DNA from 4 places in the Paenibacillus sp. G34 genome. Region 1 is predicted to be linked to each of the others. Evidence: riboswitches for the same ligand, from Rfam matches in the RefSeq annotation. Region 1 holds a riboswitch; each other region holds the start of a gene.
What was found. Region 1 has a riboswitch for thiamine pyrophosphate ahead of AC1VYS_RS16510 (thiamine phosphate synthase). Riboswitches for the same ligand answer to the same signal wherever they lie in the genome.

Region 1 (5,037 bases):
AATAGCGATCCGCCTGCTCCGCGTGATGTAACTGATCTGTCATGTATGAACCATTCCTTCCACCGGACTGCTTGCTGTAGCATAACGCTTCATTGGAATCATGCCTGATTCGTAAGCCAGCCTACCGGCTTCAACTCCAAGTCGCATTGCTTTTGCCATGTTAACCGGATTACTCGATCCAGATACAGCCGTGTTAAGCAGAACGCCATCCGCCCCAAGTTCCATGGCATAAGCGGCATCTTTGGGTGACCGCAAACCTGCATCTACAATAACAGGCACTACAGCCTGTTCGATGATGATTTCCAGATTATACGGATTGATAATCCCTCTGCCTGCACCGATCGGAGAAGCTCCTGGCATGACTGCATGTACGCCCAGCAACTGGAGCCGTTTAGCTAAAATGACGTCGTCCGAGATATAGGGTAGTACAGTGAATCCTTTTTCAAGCAAAATGCTGCAAGCGTTGTACGTTTCAATCGGATCAGGGAGTAACGTGACTCCGTCCCCGATGACTTCGACTTTTATCATATCACAAAGCCCCGAAGCCCGCGCAAGCTCTGCAATTCTTACAGCTTCCTCAGCAGTTGAGGCACCTGCTGTGTTGGGCAGTAGCGTATATTTGCTTAAATCCAATGTATCCAGAAAGTGCTGTTTGCCCGTCTCCTCCAGATTCAGACGACGTACTGCAAAGGTTAATACTTCCGTTCCTGAGGCTTCCACAGCTTGGCTCTGGACTTCCAAATCACTGAATTTGCCTGTTCCAAGCAACAACCTTGATTCAAACGAGTATTTTCCAATAGTTAACACCCTATGACCCCCTAAGTATTTTACATTTTTTACCATTAACTGCTGATCCATCGTTTTCAACCATCGCCCGAGTATTACTTTGTTTAGCCACCTCCGACAAAATGAACGATCTCAATCCGATCGCCTTCTCTTAAAGTAGTTGTTTCATGGTGATCTTTGGTCAAAATATTGCGGTTCAATTCAACCACTACCGTTTTCACTTGCAGGTTGAATGATTGCAGTAATTTATCGACACGATTCACCCCGTCGTCAACCTGCATCTTTTGGCCATTCACAATAATGTTCACAACATAACACCCTTTCTCTTCAAGCGATCTGGCGAGAATGCTTCAATTCCGATTTCTTGCGCACTTTTACCCTCCAGCATGTCAGCAATCCATTGACTAGTTATCGCACTAAGTAATATTCCATTGCGAAAATGGCCATACGCTGTGTACAAGCCAGCAATGTTTTCACATTTTCCTATATACGGCAGCCCATCCGGGGTGGCTGGTCTTACTCCCGCCCATGCCCGTACAAAGTCTGCCCCCTTGATTCCCGGAACCCAATAACTTGCCGCACCAAGTAATCGTTGCACACTATTTGCAGATACGCTGTGATCTTTTCTTCCTGGCAAACTGGTTGCTCCAATCCACACCTCGCCATTTGCTTTTGGAACGATGTAAACATCTTCTGCATATACCGTGCGATCAGGTTTGTATAGCGCTTGATCTTGTGGAAAACGGATGGCCATAATTTCACCTTTCACAGGTCTAGAAGGCAAGTTCTCTCCTACCTGATGCATTAGTTCCCCTCCATGCAAACCAGCTGCCACGATAACATGTTTACAAGATATATCACCCTTGGCAGTGGCAACCCCTTGCACTCCATCGTTGTTCACGACCAGACGCACATCCTGTACTCCTTCCCATATCCGCGCACCCATCATTTGGGCTGACCTCGCATAAGCTCTAGTCAACGACACAGGCAACGCTTCACTCTCCAGCGGTCTGTAATAAGCGCCATAGGTTTCCCTGTTCAGCCATTCTGCTTCTCGTTGCACCGTGGGACGGTCCCACCAAAATTGCTCTGCGCCCGAAGAAGCTTTCTGTTTGTCCTTGTATCGATTTAAATCACTATATGATCGAAACGGTGTGATAAACCCGCTGCGCCTCAATCCAAAATCTATACCACTCAGAGCGGATAAATGCTCTTTGTGCTTATGCAACAATTCTCTGCTATCATACGCGGCTTTTGCCATGACTGGGTGTGCAAAAGCTTCACTATCTGCTGCAAGCATGCCGGCAGCTGCGCTGGAGGCTCCACCGGCAATCTGGGATTGCTCAACAAGAAGTACTTCCTGGCCTCTCGATGCCAGCTCAAAAGCAATCGCACAGCCTATAACCCCTCCGCCCACAATGATCGTTTCTGAATGCAAAGCTCCCTGTGATTCTGTTGAAGTTGAGGATATAGACATTGTTGTAACCTTATGTTCATCATTCGATGGGGCGACAGTTCCCTCGAGTGGACTCATTCCGCTCTGATTCATTTTCTCATCTCCTTGATTGCATTTTAAGCAACATTCAGATAATGCTTAATTGAGATCATTCACGTTATTTTGATGGAGAATCATTCACTTTACCGCTTCCATAGCCTGTTTTAAAAGAGCGGCAGCATGGGCCGGATTTTTTTGTTGTAATACACCTGAGATGACAGCGGCCCCCCTGGCTCCCGCAGATATAACGGCCTGAATGTTATTCGTCTCAATCCCACCGATTGCTATAACAGGTACTTTCACACTAGAGCATACTTCGGTTAACGCTTCTAATCCCCTTGGTGTTATATCCGGTTTGCTTGCACTTGGGTATACATGCCCGAAAAAAAGATAATCTGCGCCATACTCTTCTGCAATTTTTGCTTCGTGCAAGGAATGCACGGATATTCCTAACCGAAGCCGCAGGTTATGTTTGTTTTTCTGCGTTATCGTTACTTTCGCTTTTTGCAGCATATCTTGGCTCCAATGTGTCCCTTGATAAAAATCGCCTGATGAAAACAGGTTCGCACCGTTGATCACAATGCGGGAGGCTGGGACACCCGACTCTACCATCAACTTCGCCCAGTTGAAGCATTCCTGCTGCGAAAGCTGCTTTTCGCGGATGTGAATGCATTGCACATAAGGCCATATCTCTTTGGCTGCTTTTAGCATAGCTACCCGTTCACCTTGATTCGTAGATATCACATGTAACTCAAAAAAAGGATGGCTTGGGGACCGTTCATTTAATTCGTTCTCTTCATGCTCAGTCACCATTGGATGCAATCTCGTTTTCCCTCCTTTCAGATTTGAGAACGTCCTAACGAAAATAAAATCAAAAAAAGCCACTCCCGTAGGGAGTGGCTGCGTATAAAAAAGGTTCAGTTCAATAACAAACATTCGACGAATACCTGGTAAACAGTCTAATCCGTAACCCTATAACTGTCTGCTCATGTATTGAGATGCCTGTATCACGATGTAGTAAAGATCCCATCTTAACATTGAAGAATCATTTACTATCGTTTTTGCTGAAACGCGCCACTTCCCTACGCTGGTATGATCCAGATCAGGTGCAAAGGGTCCGGAATCGCATTCTTCCATCTCAGCCGCATCGTGCGGCCCCCCTAGTGTTCATATGAAGTTGTAGCCTATATTACCACAACCGGTTTTTTTTGTCATTGTGCTTTTTCAGACCACTCTTCTACATTCCATGTTTTGGTGACCCAGCCTTCATAAAAATCCGGTTCGTGAGATACAAGCAAAACAGTTCCCTTGTATTCCTGCAACGCACGCTGCAGTTCAGCCTTCGCCGTTACATCCAGATGGTTCGTCGGTTCGTCAAACAGAACCCAGTTGCTTTCACGCATCAACAGCTTACACAATCGGACTTTAGCCTGCTCTCCTCCACTTAGCATGTTAAGAGGACGAGTGATATGCTCATTTTTCAGACCACAGCGTGCAAGGTGACCTCGCACTTCATTCTGTGTCAAATGTGAAAACTCGTTCCATACATCATCGATCGGTGTAATATTTCCCGCTCGCACTTCCTGCTCGAAGTAAGCTGTCTCCAGATAATCTCCAAGGAATGTTTTACCGCTGATCGGCGCAATTTTGCCCAAAATTGTTTTGAGGAGTGTTGATTTACCTACCCCGTTACATCCCACAATGGCAATCTTTTCTCCACGTTCAATCGTCATCGTCATCTTGGGTAATAGAGGATACGTATAACCAATTTCAAAGTCGATACCTTCAAAAACAGTTTTACTACTCGCGCGCGCATCCTTGAACTTAAATGTTGGTTTCGCGGCTTCGTCTGGTCGATCAATTCGCTCGACCTTTCCAAGTTGTTTTTCCCGGCTTTTCGCTCGACCTGAGGTCGAAGCTCGAGCTTTGTTGCGTTGAATGAAATCTTCCTGCTTTTTGATGTATTCCTGTTGCTTCTCGTAGGCATCAATATGCTGTGCTTTCTGCATATCTGCCATCTCCAGGAATTTATCATAGTTTGCAGCGTACCGAGTCAATTTGGCAAACTCCAAATGATAGATAACATTAACAACTTCATTCATGAACTCCGTATCATGAGAGATCAGCAGAAAAGCATAGGGATAGTCTTTCAAATAACGTGTTAGCCACTCAATATGCTCTACATCCAGATAGTTGGTCGGCTCATCCAATAGAAGGGCAGTAGGTTTCTCCAATAATAACTTCGCGAGAAGTACCTTCGTGCGTTGTCCACCACTAAGAGCCGCAACATCCCGATCAAGACCAATGGCATTTAATCCCAAACCATTTGCCATTTCTTCCACTTTCACATCGATCAGATAAAAATCGCCCTGGTCCAGCTGTTCCTGAATCTCGCCCATATCTTCGAGCAATTGTTCCAGCTTCTCTGGATCGGCATCAGCCATCTGATCCGTAATCGCCATCATTTCTTTTTCCAGTTCCAGCAATGGGAGAAAAGCATCTTTGAGTACATCACGAATCGTTTTGCCTGGTGTTAACTTCGTGTGTTGATCAAGATAACCGTAACGGACCTTAGGTGTCCATTCCACTTTACCGCTATCCTTAAGCAATTTTCCCGTCAGGATATTCATGAGGGTTGATTTTCCGGCACCGTTAGCTCCAACCAGACCAACTCGTTCTCCGGCAAGTAGACGAAAAGAAACATTTTTAAACAACGTACGGTCTCCAAAATTGTGACTGACGTTCTCTACTGACAA
Region 2 (5,037 bases), 3.2 Mb from region 1:
CCGCATCGGTGCGTGTTAGTCCATCCATGGCCGCAACCGCCACTGGGAAGAAGCAGACCAGAATGATCGTAATCAGCTTGGGCAGTAGGCCAAAGCCGAACCAGATCAGCAGGAGTGGTGCGAGTGCAATGGTTGGAATATTTTGACTAAGAATAAGTAATGGGTACAAGGCTGATTTGAGAAAAGGAATCAGATGCAGCACCATCGCAATCAGCAGGCCAACGGCTGTCCCTGCCGCGAAACCGATAAGTGTTAACTGAATTGTCGCAGAAGCATGCATACCGAGACGATCAGCCTGAGAAGCTGCTTCATGAGCAATGTCAGACGGTGCAGGCAGCATCCATTTCTCAATATGGAACAGGGAGACCGCCCCCTGCCATATGGCAATAAAGAGAATAACCGCCACAAGGGGCGGCCATACACTTTTGAAATAGGTGAACATTAGCGATATTTCTCCGTCAGTGTATCCATGCTGAATCCGTCCGGACTGTGTGCGATTTTGATCTGGGAGATGATGCTGGGGCTTCCAGCTTCCACAAGCACCTCGTGCATTTTGCGGACAACCTCCAGCAGCTCATCCAGTTCACCCTCCATCGTGGTGTCGAGTGCATTGACCTGATATTTCAGGCCCGATTGTTGAATAACTTCGATGGCGCGGTCTACGTAAGGATAGGAGTTCTCGCCGTTTGGCGTTTTGGGAATCACCTGTATGCTGAGCAATGTACTTGCCATGAGAGAAAATTCTCCTTTCGAGTGTGAGTAAAATGAAAAGTTGATCGTTACACGTGCCACTTCAATGCCAGAGTAACTTCCCGATTGCTGTAATCTTCAAGCTTTTTGAACCATTCTATATAAATTTAACTAAAGAAAGTTTACACAGACAATCCGATGACAGAATAACCTTCCAATCGCTGTTATCCCCAGATTTTTTGATTCCTTTTCCAAAGGGGAAAATCCGGTGATAAAGGCGACCGCTCCGCTTTTTCAGGTTTTTTCTGTCCTCTCCGTTAATGTGTAAACGAGTAGTTCAACTGATGTAGAAAGGGGAAACTCGGCGGATTTTATAAGCGATCGCTTCGCTTCTTCAAGCTGTCCCTGTACTCTTCGTTCAAAAAGTGTAAATATCAAATTTCATGGTTACACTTAATTTTATTATTGCTGTGGTAAAAATTCGTTGGTGTATGCTTTCGTTACATCGATCTCTTTATCCAGCAGTTTCTTGCTGAACATCCAGTCGGTGTAATTCTTCCACACCTCTTCCTTTTGTTCACCCCAGCGCGGTGCATCATCTTTGTATTTCGGGCTGAGCCACTTTTGGCTTGCGATTACTAATTCTTTGTCCAGATCGGGAACAGCTTTGATCAAAATGTTCGCTGCTTCTTCAGGGTGATCTATCGCATATTGATATCCTTCAGAAGTGGCCTTCAGGAAAGCCTTCACCAGTTCAGGGTCTTTCTGAATCGTCTGTTCATTGGTCACGAGTACAGGTGTGTAGTAGTCCAGCGCTTTGGCATAATCCTTCACATATAACATGTCAATTGGTTCCCCGCGTAATTCAGCCTCAATTCCCGTCCAGGCGTAGAATATCCACGCAAAGTCGATGTCCCGTTTCACGGCTGTGAAAAAGTCGGCATCGCCCATGTTAATCTTTTTGACTTTGGATACGTCGGCACCTTCGCCCTCCATAATGGATTGCATCACCGCTTCTTCTACCGGGGAACCCCAGCCGCCGTAAGTTTTACCTTCAAAGTCTTTAGGTGATTTGATCTTACGATCCACTGGAGCGGCAAAACCGGATGTATTATGCTGAATAACTGCGGCAATCGATACAAGCGGAACGTCCTGCGTACGCGCCTGAGTTACACTTTCCTGATAACTGACGCCAAACGGTACCTCACCCGAGGCAACCATCGTATCCGCACCGCCGGCTCCCGGCTGTACAATCTCCACATTTAAACCCGCTGCTTTATAAAAACCTTGGTCCACCGCTGCATACAGACCGGTATGATTCGTATTTGGAGTCCAGTCGAGCACGACTTTTACATCTTTCAGTGCAGTACTGCTCCCCTCATTGGTTTGGTCCGAACCAGTCGCATTTTTCTGCTCTGCTGGAGCAGCTTCTTTGCCACCACATGCAGCTAGGGTAACGAGTAGCACACACATGAGTAACATTCCCATCGTTTTACGCCATTTCATCGTGTTTCTCTCCTTCGGTATGTCCGGCCTGATGGCACGGGGGTACTCCTTGGCTTCATATCCAATCCCTTTGCATAAATCGACGAATTTATACTCGCGGGTTATCCGAATAACGTCATTTTTCTGTTTCTGCATGTCAAAAGAAAACAAAAAAAGCGCCCCGTAATCCGGGACGCGTGCAGGCGTGAGAGAGTGGCGTTCAGCTTATAGCTGTGCCGTTGCAATATACTCCGATTCCTACGCTGGCATGATCCAGATCAGGTCTAAGGGTTAGTATCTTGATGGGATACACTCTCAGCCGGCCAATTCCGACTCCCCTGGGAAACTATGAAGTTACGGGCATTACTAGGTGTAATTATAGGCCAGTGACTGGATTGTGTCTAGGGCATATCTTGAAACCTACTGAAGTGCATCTTTTACCCCTTTTTCGCCCCTGTTAAGTCACCGCCCCTTGACGTGCCCTGGCACGCCTCCGATTGTCTATAATGATCCAAGTTACAGAAAGGATGAGTATATTGCCAGTAAGTAAGCAAGAAAGAACAATTGATTTTTGGTTTTTCGATCTTATAAGCAAACTCCCCATACATTCCAAGTTTCTATAACATCTGGAATGTGGGGAGTGTGCTAGGTTAAACGAATCTAGTTCTGAAAAGAATCAGATATGATTTGATGTAAACTTTATGTTTATTGTCTTTTTTAATTAGTTCTAAAGTAAGCTATACCATAAAAAATACCAACAATGACGACTGCTAAAACCAAAGTCGTTATTATTCCGCTCTTTAAAGAACTTCCCTGAGCTTGATGAGCCATTTCTTCTGCTCTTCGTTTGGTGGCTTCATCCTCGGAACCATTTAGATTATTGGGTTTCATATTCATAAAGTCACAGCTCCCTTCGGTAGGTATATTTTAGCATATTTACCATGATATGTGTAGATAATGCAAGGTACCTTTGGATTCCGGAAATTCTCCAGAGACGTAATGATTGCTTATAACGTCTATTTTGTTATTTCAACTCCCCAAGCATTTTTCTCCTGTTGTCCTCATTGTGAGCACTCTATATTTTCGTCCTTTTTTCTTCCAAACACCTCTTTATCTTAGACGTAATAATGAATGATGTTCGTTATAATGAAACAAGAACATATGTTCCCTTAACTTCCGATTCATGCTAATTTATATTTTCACAAAAAGAGAGGAGATTCTATGATCGGTGAAAATACGGTAGCTTCATCTGATATTTCAGATGCGGAGAGACGTTTTATTGGATACATCTCTAGCATGCTTCATTATAATTCCATTCATTTTGATAAAAAAATAAGGAAGCTCAATGAACGTTATGCTTTGGTTTTGGAGGATATGGAAATAAGAGATGAGGGCTTGATGACCGAGACTGATGTTGCATTTGAATCCATAGTTGGAACATTAGAAGAACAGATCAGTGATCCATTCTTATATGCTGCATTCCTTCGTCTAACAGGTCGAGAAAGAGAAATTATCAACTTGTCGATCTGTAAGGTTCTACGTGATACGGAAATTGCCCTTATCCTTGGAATTTCACAGCAAAGTGTCTCTAAGACAAGAATAAAAGCTTTGGAAAAACTAAGAACAGCTATTATGCATAAGGGGGACAATTATGAACGAGACATGGAGAGACCTCATCAGAAAAGCAAAACAAAAAAATCCAGAGGCATTAATGGAGGTGATTTACCGATTCGAACCCAAGATTAGAAAATCTCTGTGCCAAACAAATGTCCAGAATCGTGAAGATTTGAAGCAAGAGCTGATTCTACAAATAATTGAAGTTGTCTATAGATTTGAGTTGGAATCACATAGAGAAATGAGGGAAGCCTAATGTATTATCTTTTTATAACGATTGCATTAATGGTATGTGCTGTTTTTCCAAATTGAGTATGAATCGAAACAGACGGGACAACCAGTCAATCCGTGATATTGATGATGGGAGAATCATCAAAGGTTATTCTTATAACAACAAAGATAATACATAAAACCGTAGAAATACTCATGTTCGCTATGATTCTGGTGAACAGATGTGTAGAAATTCAGGTTCCCAAAACAACGGGTTGCAATGTAGTGCTGTCTTCATATATACTGAAACACACAATTACAGATCGGACTATGCCGTTGAAGAGAATCCAACTCGGAGGCGTTTTCGCCAGGGAGCGAATTGAAATTCTCCCAAGTTAACCGGAACCGCCCGTTATCGCGGACCAAGAGGCTGAATCAGGAGGTTTGAACCGGTTCGGCAAGTTGGGTGGCACCGCGAGCAGAGCGCTCCTCGTCCCAAGGGATGAGGGCGCTCTTTGTATTTTTTTAGCCAAAGGAGACGGTGACCATGTTAGATATGAAGTGGGTTCGGGCACATGCGGAAGAGGTTCAGGCGGCAGCAGATGGGAAAAGAATTAAGATTGATATTGCTGTTCTGATCCAGCGGGATGATGAGCGCAAAGCGCTTTTACAGCACACGGAAGAGGCACGTCGTCTGCGCAATACGCTGTCTGCTGAGATCGGAAAGCGAATGCAATCGGGTGAGCGTGAGCAAGCAGAGACCATGCGGGCACAGGTAAAAGAATTGAATGAACAGCTGGAGGAAGAGGAAGCCAAGCTGGCGGTAATTCAGGAGGAAGTGACCAGACTGCAATGGCTGGTGCCTAATATCGTATCGCCAGATACACCTGTTGGCATGTCGGATGAAGATAATGTAGAGCTACGACGTGTGGGTACACTTCCGGTGTTTGACTACGAAACAAGAGATCATGTCGAGCTTGGAGAGATGCATGGGCTGATCGATATTCCGCGTGGCGTGAAAATCGGTGGAACGCGAAG
Region 3 (5,037 bases), 2.6 Mb from region 1:
CCGTAAACTTCATCTCTTGAAAGATCGTCTCTCCCTGCTCCGTGAGAGGATTGATCTGATAATGGACTTTGTATATATCTCGGAAACTTTGCAAATCTCCTGTTGCCGCAATCGTATAGAGACTTGCTGTAAGCAAAATAAACAGGAGACTGATAACAAGCATGCCTGTAAACGAAAGTAGCATTTTGATGCGAATTGACATATGTATCCCCTCTTAATCATGCGATTGGTACAGTTATTTAGTGCACATGTTATCACAAGATGCTTCCTGTTGCCCATATGCAAATCCAATTGGCTACATGTCGTGGTATGGCTATGAGCATAAAAAACAGGGTGAAGCAGCATTTCCTCCGCTTCACCCTGTATGGTGCATATGGCTTAATGATATAAGCCACATGGTTTGGAGCATTTCGCTCAGTGCAGTTTAATACTGCGTATTACCGGACTGGCTCGTTTTACCCGAAGCAAATCCTTTGAACAGCGTTGGCACTTTGGAATAACGGGTATTTGTAATTCGGCCTTGGGAGCTACTGCTGTCGGTGCGCATAATGGCATCTTTTACGTTCGAGATGTTGGAATTATCAAGAGTCATGTTGACAGTGAATGTTGTGCCTCCATTTTGCCGCACCAGCTTGCCGATATCATCGGCACGGAAGTTCTTAATGTTAATTGTGCCTGCCGCATTGATCTGGAACACTTTATCGTACGCTTTGTATGCCGCACCGCCTGTAATATTCACCGTTCCTGACGATTTTAGCGTCAACGCGTCCTCGCCCACATCCTGCCATACCACATTGGAGATATTACAGTTACCATAACAATGTACACCGTCTGCCGCTGGCGCACCAATGATGACATTTTTCAGTGTAGCGCCTGCTTCCAGCCGGAAGACCGGCTTCTGATTCTCTGCTTGAGAACCGTCACCCAAAGTAGACGGATTGGCAACAAAGGTTTTCCCCTGTCCATCGTACGTCGTACCCTTAGGTACAACAATCGTTGAGTTTACAACTGTCGGCGCAGCCGCTGCGGGTAGTACACCAAATATGGAAGCGACCAGACCGGCGGACAACAACAGCGTTAACATTTTTTTCATCATCAACATCCTCCCTTAATATGAGTAAATTCGTCTCCAAGCACGCTGGCTTGTCTCACAGAACCGCAGAAGAGAACACCGCTCGGAACCTGTCTTCATCCTACAAAAAAAGGGAGATTACAGGAATAATCTTGAGATCAGATTTACATTTTTCAGCATAAATTCAGATGGTAATGCCTTGTTATTTGAATATCGTATTTTTGATATGCACCGATATTAACTCGTAATATGCTGTTTTTACCTTTAAATTCCATTAAAAAAAGCCCTATCGTCTGATGCCAGGCAATAGGACCTTAAAACGTTTTATCTATACTTCTCAGACAAGCCTGACTTCGCTAGAAATTATCCTACGATGTGCCACACCTTCTCAAGCTCCTGCTCCGAACCGCTGACGGTATCCGCACTTGCGGCAAAGTTCTTCTACGGCTTCCCGTTTGGAAAAACCGTACACCAGATTGTTTGCACGCTCTCCGTCCACAATGTCGGAAAAAGACTTCTCATGGATGTTCCCAAGGTTGATGACCCCTTCTCCATCCAGACAACATGGAACCACGGTTCCATCAACAAGCACAGCTGCCTGACTACGAAGTGCATGGCAAAAACCTTTACCATCATCTTCAGGGGCATCGAGACTTGGCCACTGGAATTCATGATCCTGATTCAGGTATACGTTAGGTGCAATTTTTACGCCGCTACCTGGAAGAACCTTTTCTTCAATCCGGAAGTCCAGATTAAATTCCCGTTCGAGCACCTCAAGCGTCTCCCGATTTCGATTCATCTGAGCATTGGTGAAGTTATCCTGTGTCAGATTCCATAATCGGAACGACACAATGACATTATGTTTCACCGCTTCACGCACAAAAGACAAAATGTTACGTAAGTATCCGTCACGATCCGTAGAACCTTCATGACCATCAAAGCTGTGCAGTGAGAAATTCATCTGTCTCAGTGCAGGTTTACCCAATAATTTATGCTGTGTCTTCGGCAGCAGTGTACCGTTGGTCGTAATGTTAACTTTAAATCCCTTGGCATGAGCCATATCCAGCAGCAAGTCAATTTTGGGATGAAGGAGCGGTTCCCCTTTGACGTGCAGGTAGATATGTTTCGTGTGTGGTTTGATCTGATCCAATATATTATTAAAGACTTCAGGGTCGATAAATCCTTTGGCTCGCTTCGTTTGCGGACAAAAACTGCATGCCAAATTACAGATGCTTGTAATTTCAATATATACTTTCTTGAACGTTTTCAACTCAGGGTCCCCATTCTGCCGGGAGGAACAACAGTCCTGCCCTCATTCGTAGTACGGCCATATGAGCCAATCCCCATTATATCGGGTTAACGAGCCTAGGTAAATCGTAATCAGAGGATCCCAACAAAAGTCCAGTATATTTTCATCATAATTTCAAAACACACATACCCTCCCTATTTACATTAAGCCAAGTTGGATATATGCTGAGGACATAACTGCATATCTTGTACATTTACACTGGGGGAGCCTTGCGGCTGAGACGAATACGACGATTCGGACCCTTTGAACCTGATCTGGATTATACCAGCGGAGGGAAGTGGAGCAGCTTTTATTGGCAGTGGATGATCTCTATCCTTAATGGGGTCAACTTCAGTTCAAACGTATAGCTCCGCTCATTTCTCCGGAAATGGGCGGGGCTTTTTTGAATTTTGGCGATGTGGTTACTAGTGTGCTGGTTGCTTGATGACCGAGAAACTAGCCGTTCAAAATAAAAATTTCGAAACAAGGAAAATTCCTTTCCCGAGTATGGATTCAAATGTTCCGAATATAAAATCTCTGTCATCCCGTGAGAAGAAAGCAGTTATTGGGAGCATGATGCAAAATGCTCTTCTTGTCGATATCTGAGTGTGATTCACTCTCATCACCATCAAGATCATTCGAAATCAAGGAGGAAATGGCGATGTCTTATCTGGAACGTGTACGATCACTCAATCCTTTGGTTCATAATATTACCAATCTTGTGGTTGCCCCTTTTACGGCAAATGGTCTGCTTGCCCTCGGAGCCTCTCCGTTTATGGCCTATGCTCAGGAAGAAGTCGCTGACGTCGCTCGAATGGCTGGCGCGGTGGTTCTGAACATCGGCACATTGGATGAAAGGGTCATTCAAGCGATACGTCTAGCCGGACAATCAGCTAATGCACATCATGTACCTGTTGTACTTGATCCTGTCGGTGCAGGAGCCACAACATATCGCACGGATACAGTACAGATGCTGGTTCGTGAGCTTCGCCTTACGGTATTGCGAGGCAATGTCGCCGAAGTCGCTCATGTCATTGGTGTACCATGGAATATCAAAGGTGTGGATGCCGGGGCTGGCGAGGGAGACCGAATAGACATTGCCGAGCGGGCAGCGCAACAGCTTGACTGTATTGTTGTCATTACAGGCCAGTACGACATTATTACTGACGGATATCATACTTTCCTCACAAGCAACGGACATGCATTGCTCACCCAAGTTACCGGGGCAGGCTGTCTGCTCAGCTCAGTTATTGGTGCTTTTGCTGCGATTGCCAAGCCGAGGCGCGACTTGCTGAACAGTGTGGTGGAGGCTGTCTCAACCTATGGTATAGCCGCTGAACAGGCTGCAGTGCGAACGGCTCATCAGGGGCCGGGCAGCTTTCAGATTGAATTGTTAAATCAACTGGCGCAGGTCACACCTTCACTGTTCTCCGAGCATGCACAAATCCGTCAGATTCGTGGAGGTGTGTAATGAATATTGCTCAAGCGTTAACGATTGCCGGGTCTGATAATGGTGGCGGTGCAGGAATTCAGGCGGACCTCAAAACCTTTCAGGAACTTGGTGTATACGGCATGACGGTCATTACTGCAATCGCCGCGCAGAACACAACAGGGGTTCAAGGCGTGTTTCCAATTGATTATGATGGCATTGCACAGCAACTTGATTCAACGGGAACCGACTTTCAGCCGCGTGCCATCAAGACAGGTATGCTGTATAGTGCAGAGATTATTCGTCTTGTTGCGGCAAAATGGCAGCAATTCGGCTGGTCTAATCTGGTCATCGATCCGGTGATGGTTGCCAAAGGAGGTGCGCCTCTGCTGCAACAGGAGGCTGTGCAAGCACTCATTCATGATCTGCTCCCCCATGCCTTGCTTATTACACCTAACATCCCGGAAGCCGAACTACTTATCGGGAAATCGATTCGGAACCTGAGCGAGCGTGAGGAAGCCGCCAAGCAATTGGTGCGGATGGGTTCAACGTATGCCTTGATCAAAGGAGGACATGATACCGGCAGCGGTATGGTTATTGATGTCTTGTATGACGGGCATTCCTTTCATTATTTGGAGAACCTTCGTGTCATGACACGTCATACCCACGGAACCGGCTGCACATTCTCTGCTGCCATTACCGCGGAACTGGCGAAGGGTTCCCCTATTCTGGCTGCCGTTACGACCGCTCGAGCATTCATTCAGGCAGCCATTGAAGATGAGCTGGGATTCGGGACCGGGCACGGGCCAACGAATCACTTTGCGTACCAGCGCAGACAGCGAGGTGAACGCTGATGCGTAGATGGGATACGGAAGCGGTGCGCCGCGCGCTGCCGTTGTATTTGGTAATGGGCAGCGTCAATACGACGCGTGACCCGGTGGAGGTGCTCCGCCAGGCGATTACTGGCGGCATCACGCTGTTCCAGTTCCGCGAGAAGGGAACTGGTGCCCTGACAGGCGAAGCCCGCATGACGCTTGCGCTGCGGCTTCGCGAGGTGTGCAGCCAGCACGGGATACCGTTCATCGTGAACGATGATGTGGAGCTGGCTGTGGCCGTAGAGGCCGACGGTGTGCACGTCGGCCAGGACGATGCGGACGCGGCGCTGGTACGCGCCCGCATCGGCGAAGGGCGGATGCTTGGCGTATCCGCCCACTCCGCCCTTGAAGCCCGCCATGCCGTGCAGGCGGG
Region 4 (5,037 bases), 2.9 Mb from region 1:
GTATCCGGCTCTAGCAGGAAGGTGCTATCGAGAATCATAGCATCCACTTGATTGGTCAGCAGTCCGGTCTGTAGAGCCGTTCCAGCTCCCATGGAGAACCCCCAGACAACGAGTTCCTGTGCTCCACGTTGCTTCGCATACTGAATGGCTCCCAGCAGTTGCTGTGACTCCGCTTTACCACCGGTAGCTACAGCTCGGTTCACCTGAGAGGCAAAGCCGTAATCGAACATCACTACATTAAAACCTAGTTGGTGTGCGTAATGAGCCAGATCATACATAGGCACCCAGGTTTCCTCCCGGTTCGCTCCATAACCGTGACTGAAAATAATGGTTTTGCCGGTATCCGTGTTAGCGGGAATATACCAACCCTGCATCGTTCGGCTTCCGTCGGCCGCAGGGTAGGTAATGTCTTCGTATTTCATATTTTTGGCCTGCATCGGGTTGGAGAACACGGGAGCAACCGTTGGGTTGGATAGCACCCATGCAATATAACCGTGCAAGGCAATAAAACAAAACAATAGGAAAAATACAACGGAGAGCAGCAACGCTACGATAATATGCTTGAACCGAATCAGCCTTGGTGACAATGAAGAGGGCAGATCGGACACTTTGGTATGCAGCGGGGCTTCGCTCTGTGATGTCGGATACATGCATGCCCCTCCTTTAAATTTCGGTTGAAGAACAATTTGGCAGGATCATAACGACGTGAAAAAAATAGCATTTTGATTCTTCTAAATTCGTATTTATGACGATGACACATCCTGATGCTAAAGTCATACTTTTATTCTTACAACTGAAAGGCTTCCTGTCTTTATCGTATGTCTCGATATAGTCAAAGTCAATCAATTGAAGGCATTTGTTACGCAATTGTTATATAGTTCTTAAGATATAGAGGTAACAATTCCATAGTGTGTAAATTACAGGAGATTACGATGTGTAAAATGGATATTTTGTTCATTTTTCGGCTTGCACAGCACCTTCAAAACAGTTCTTTTTAGTTTACAGATGAGACCGTTTCTCATATAATTTATGTAACCAAGTTTCATGTGATGAAACATGAGGAGGGCATCATGCCATGGAAGACCGCAAGCTAACCGTCCGGGCTGTAGAACGGGCGCTGGATATATTATTATGTTTTACCACACGCAGTGATCTTGGACTCACCGAAATTGCCAGCCAGATCGGTTTACACAAGAGTACGGTGCATCGATTGATGGCTACGCTGGAGGATCGGGGGTTCGTGATACGCGATGCAGCGACTGAGAAATACCGGTTAGGCATCCGAATCTGGGAACTGTCTGCACATATGTCACGTAGCGATGATCCTGCGATTTTGCTGTTGCCTGCAATGGAACGGCTACGGGATCGGTTGGGTGAGACTGTAAGTCTCTACCTTCGTGATGGCAGCGAACGGATACGTATTCAGGCAGTACAGAGTGATCAGGCTATTCGGCGGGTCGCGCCTGTAGGTGTCAGACTGCCGCTTTCCGTAGGCGCTTCCAGCAAAGTGTTAATGGCATTTGCCGCTGATGAGGATCGCGAGGAACTGATGAACGGCCCGGAATGGCCTGTATTTATCGACCCGGACGTATATCTGGCTCAGATGGAAGACATTCGTGTGAACGGCTATGCTACCAGTTATGAGGAACGTGAGCCGGGAGCTGCCGCCGTATCCGTGCCAATTATGGATCGTAGAGGTAACATTGCAGCAGCACTTTCCGTGTCTGGACCTGTTAGCAGGCTCTCGCAGGATACATTACATGAGTACGCACCTGTGTTGAAAGAAGCCGCTGTGCAAATGGGACTTATGTTGTCGTAGGGTGGGCTCTTGCTTGAAGTTTTGCCCGAAAGGAATGTTCTCTCTGGAATATTAAGGTTGTATTTATGTCCGGATTACGCTAGTCTGTAATGGACGACTCCGCGGGGTCGGTTGATATTTTAAGCTGAGCAGCGGCATGATTGTCGCAATACGTTTACGTTACTGGGGGAGTCCGAATTGTCCGGACTGAGACGGGATCGCATGAGATTCCGGACCCTTTGCACCTGATCTGGATCATACCAGCGTAGGGAAGTAATCGGCCATATGACCACAAACACTACGGGCGTTAACCTGGGATCGATGCTGTTTTGCAGCAAATTTCTCTTGTTGCGTGTACGGTGATGGACATCAGTCGGTTCCTTCGGAACCGGCTTTTTTATATACAGCGGTAAGCAGAGACTCATTCGTTGTGCTTCACGATCGTTAAATCTCTTGAAGAAAGCATGAGATTCGCAGATTAGTGCGACGGGATGATCAGAGAGCATAACCAATGCCAACATCCATGCCTGAATGTCTAGGTGAAGTGTCTCATGTTTCATGCTTGTGCTGACTGTGCATAAAAATCTGTCTCTTGGATCTTATTTGGCTGCTTGGGCGGGATCATTCCTGCTGTGCTTCTGTGCTCTGGAGATTCCCGGGCAGGTGTGGTAGTTGCAACTGACGCATTGGTGAAGACATAGCGCAAAAGAAGATCACAGAGGAGGAAACAGGAGACATGAGTACACATAACCAAACGGGGCAGCAGATGGGAATAGAGGAAATGGGACGCGATGGTCATCCGGTGGAAAAGGAAACCGGTGCGGCTGGAGGGGTTCAACCCTTCCCGGGCAGCCGCAAAGTCTACATTCAGGGCTCACGACCGGACATTGCTGTACCGGAGCGTGAAATTGCCCTTCATGACACGAATACTCCCCAAGGGGTGGAGCATAATGAGCCGCTGCGTGTCTACGATACGAGCGGCCCGATGACCGATCCCGAATTCCAGATGGATATTCGGAAGGGACTACCTGCGCTCCGAAATCACTGGATTATGGAGCGAGGTGATGTCGAAGCATATGAGGGGCGCGCCGTGAAACCGGAGGATAACGGATTAAAGCCTGGAGGACGGATAGCCGGGGCAGAGGAGTACCCGGGATTCCGCGGGCAACCATTACGTGCTCAGGCCGGACGTTGTGTCACGCAGATGCATTATGCGCGGCAGGGAGTCATTACACCTGAGATGGAGTATGCCGCTATCCGTGAAGGGGTAGAGCCTGAATTTGTGCGTCAGGAGTTGGCAATCGGGCGGGCAATTCTTCCCTCCAACATCAATCACCCGGAGAGCGAGCCCATGTTGATTGGGCGTCATTTTCACGTGAAGATCAACGCCAACATAGGTAATTCCGCTGTATCTTCCTCCATCGAGGAGGAGGTGGAGAAGATGACCTGGGCTGTGCGCTGGGGATCGGATACAGTGATGGATCTCTCGACAGGCAAAAACATTCATACGACACGGGAGTGGATCATCCGTAACTCCCCGGTGCCGATTGGTACGGTGCCGCTGTATCAGGCGCTGGAGAAGGTGAATGGCGAGGCTGAGGCACTCACTTGGGAGTTGTACCGGGATACGCTGATTGAACAGGCTGAGCAGGGCGTGGACTATTTTACAATTCATGCGGGTGTGTTACTCCGATATATTCCGATGACAGCGAAACGGATGACAGGAATAGTATCTAGAGGCGGATCGATTATGGCAGCGTGGTGCCTGGCACATCATCAGGAGAACTTTTTGTACACCCATTTTGAAGAAATCTGCGAGATTATGAAAAGGTATGATGTGGCGTTCTCCCTCGGGGATGGGCTGCGTCCAGGCAGCATCTACGATGCCAATGACGAGGCACAGATGGCGGAGCTGGCAACGCTCGGAGAGTTAACACAGATAGCGTGGAAGCATGATGTGCAGGTCATGATAGAAGGGCCGGGGCATGTGCCGATGCACAAGATCAAAGAAAATGTGGATTTGCAGATGGAAATCTGCCAGGAAGCGCCGTTTTATACTCTCGGGCCACTGACCACGGACATTGCACCAGGATATGATCATATTACGTCTGCGATTGGGGCAGCGATGATTGGCTGGTTTGGTACGTCCATGCTCTGTTATGTCACGCCGAAGGAGCATCTGGGACTTCCGAACAAGGATGATGTGCGTGAAGGGGTTATCGCTTATAAAATAGCCGCCCATGCCGCTGATCTAGCCAAAGGCCACCCACGCGCCCAGCGCCGCGATGATGCACTGTCGAAGGCACGCTTCGAGTTCCGTTGGAGAGATCAGTTTAACTTGTCGCTTGACCCGGAACGAGCGCTATCCTACCATGATGAGACGCTACCCGCAGAAGGGGCGAAGGAAGCACATTTCTGCTCCATGTGCGGACCGAAGTTCTGCAGTATGCGCATCACGCAGGACATTCGTGCCTTTGCCGCAGATCGCGGTCTGAACGACGAGGAAGCGGTAGCCGCCGGGATGCAGGCGAAGGCAGAGGAGTATCGGGCACGGTCGTAAAGTGGAAAAAGCCTGAAGAAGCTGAAAAAGCCTGAAGAAGCGGAGCTAAAAGCTTCTGAAAGAAAGCTGCATCGGAAACATAAGCTTCGCCGTTATCACCGGATTTCTTCTTCTGAAAGGGGATATCTATACACGTTTTCCGCGGGTGGTGGGATTTGAATTTAATCAAAGTTTATTCCTTATCAATTTTGTTCCATATACGATACAAGATACCAGCGATTACAAACAATAAACCATCGGACAGTCTTAGCTTACCTGCATGCAGGAAGGCTGAACATCCCATACCTATTATGAACAAGATAAGAACATATAGAAATTTCACGTACTGATCACCGCATATTTTATATTACGGGGTCAGGCGGTTCCCGCATCTGCAGAGAGAATGATCTGAAATCTAACGATCTCCACGAACCTTATTTTAACGTTTTTGGCGCGAAAAAAATTCTAACGATCTCCAGCGACGTTATTTCGCCGAAATCAGCCAAAAAAGAGGCAATTCGCTGCTAAAAACCTAAAATAAGGTTTCTCAGGATCGTTAGAATTTCAATGGTACTGAAATGAAGTAAATAGCGTTCTCTCAGATCGTTAGCGGTAAGAAGGGACTATCTGATCTTCCTGCGATCATTGTTCGATTGTATATATCCTCTACGATTGTATGAATCCTTGATCTATGCATCCT

Region 2: it holds a riboswitch for thiamine pyrophosphate, as region 1 does, so the genes downstream of both, AC1VYS_RS02390 (ABC transporter substrate-binding protein) here and AC1VYS_RS16510 (thiamine phosphate synthase) in region 1, are expected to answer to the same signal.
Region 3: it holds a riboswitch for thiamine pyrophosphate, as region 1 does, so the genes downstream of both, thiM (hydroxyethylthiazole kinase) here and AC1VYS_RS16510 (thiamine phosphate synthase) in region 1, are expected to answer to the same signal.
Region 4: it holds a riboswitch for thiamine pyrophosphate, as region 1 does, so the genes downstream of both, thiC (phosphomethylpyrimidine synthase ThiC) here and AC1VYS_RS16510 (thiamine phosphate synthase) in region 1, are expected to answer to the same signal.

The regions. Positions count from the first base shown of each region.
Region 1 is NZ_CM166469.1:3,660,486-3,665,522, forward strand. It holds gene AC1VYS_RS16490 (ThiF family adenylyltransferase) at 1-43, opposite strand, end outside; gene AC1VYS_RS16495 (thiazole synthase) at 40-807, opposite strand; gene thiS (sulfur carrier protein ThiS) at 891-1,094, opposite strand; gene thiO (glycine oxidase ThiO) at 1,091-2,335, opposite strand; gene AC1VYS_RS16510 (thiamine phosphate synthase) at 2,420-3,094, opposite strand; TPP riboswitch at 3,344-3,453, opposite strand; gene AC1VYS_RS16515 (ABC-F family ATP-binding cassette domain-containing protein) at 3,493-5,037, opposite strand, start outside.
Region 2 is NZ_CM166469.1:500,915-505,951, forward strand. It holds gene AC1VYS_RS02380 (ABC transporter permease) at 1-442, opposite strand, end outside; gene AC1VYS_RS02385 (MTH1187 family thiamine-binding protein) at 442-732, opposite strand; gene AC1VYS_RS02390 (ABC transporter substrate-binding protein) at 1,153-2,196, opposite strand; TPP riboswitch at 2,413-2,525, opposite strand; gene AC1VYS_RS02395 (hypothetical protein) at 2,893-3,072, opposite strand; gene AC1VYS_RS02400 (sigma-70 family RNA polymerase sigma factor) at 3,397-3,921, shown strand; gene AC1VYS_RS02405 (helix-turn-helix domain-containing protein) at 3,887-4,045, shown strand; gene serS (serine--tRNA ligase) at 4,547-5,037, shown strand, end outside.
Region 3 is NZ_CM166469.1:1,036,096-1,041,132, reverse strand. It holds gene AC1VYS_RS04650 (sensor histidine kinase) at 1-202, opposite strand, end outside; gene AC1VYS_RS04645 (pectate lyase) at 425-1,093, opposite strand; gene AC1VYS_RS04640 (radical SAM/SPASM domain-containing protein) at 1,461-2,342, opposite strand; TPP riboswitch at 2,572-2,674, shown strand; gene thiM (hydroxyethylthiazole kinase) at 3,022-3,831, shown strand; gene thiD (bifunctional hydroxymethylpyrimidine kinase/phosphomethylpyrimidine kinase) at 3,831-4,643, shown strand; gene thiE (thiamine phosphate synthase) at 4,643-5,037, shown strand, end outside.
Region 4 is NZ_CM166469.1:741,213-746,249, forward strand. It holds gene AC1VYS_RS03435 (alpha/beta hydrolase) at 1-650, opposite strand, end outside; gene AC1VYS_RS03440 (IclR family transcriptional regulator) at 1,076-1,819, shown strand; TPP riboswitch at 1,974-2,087, shown strand; gene thiC (phosphomethylpyrimidine synthase ThiC) at 2,580-4,358, shown strand.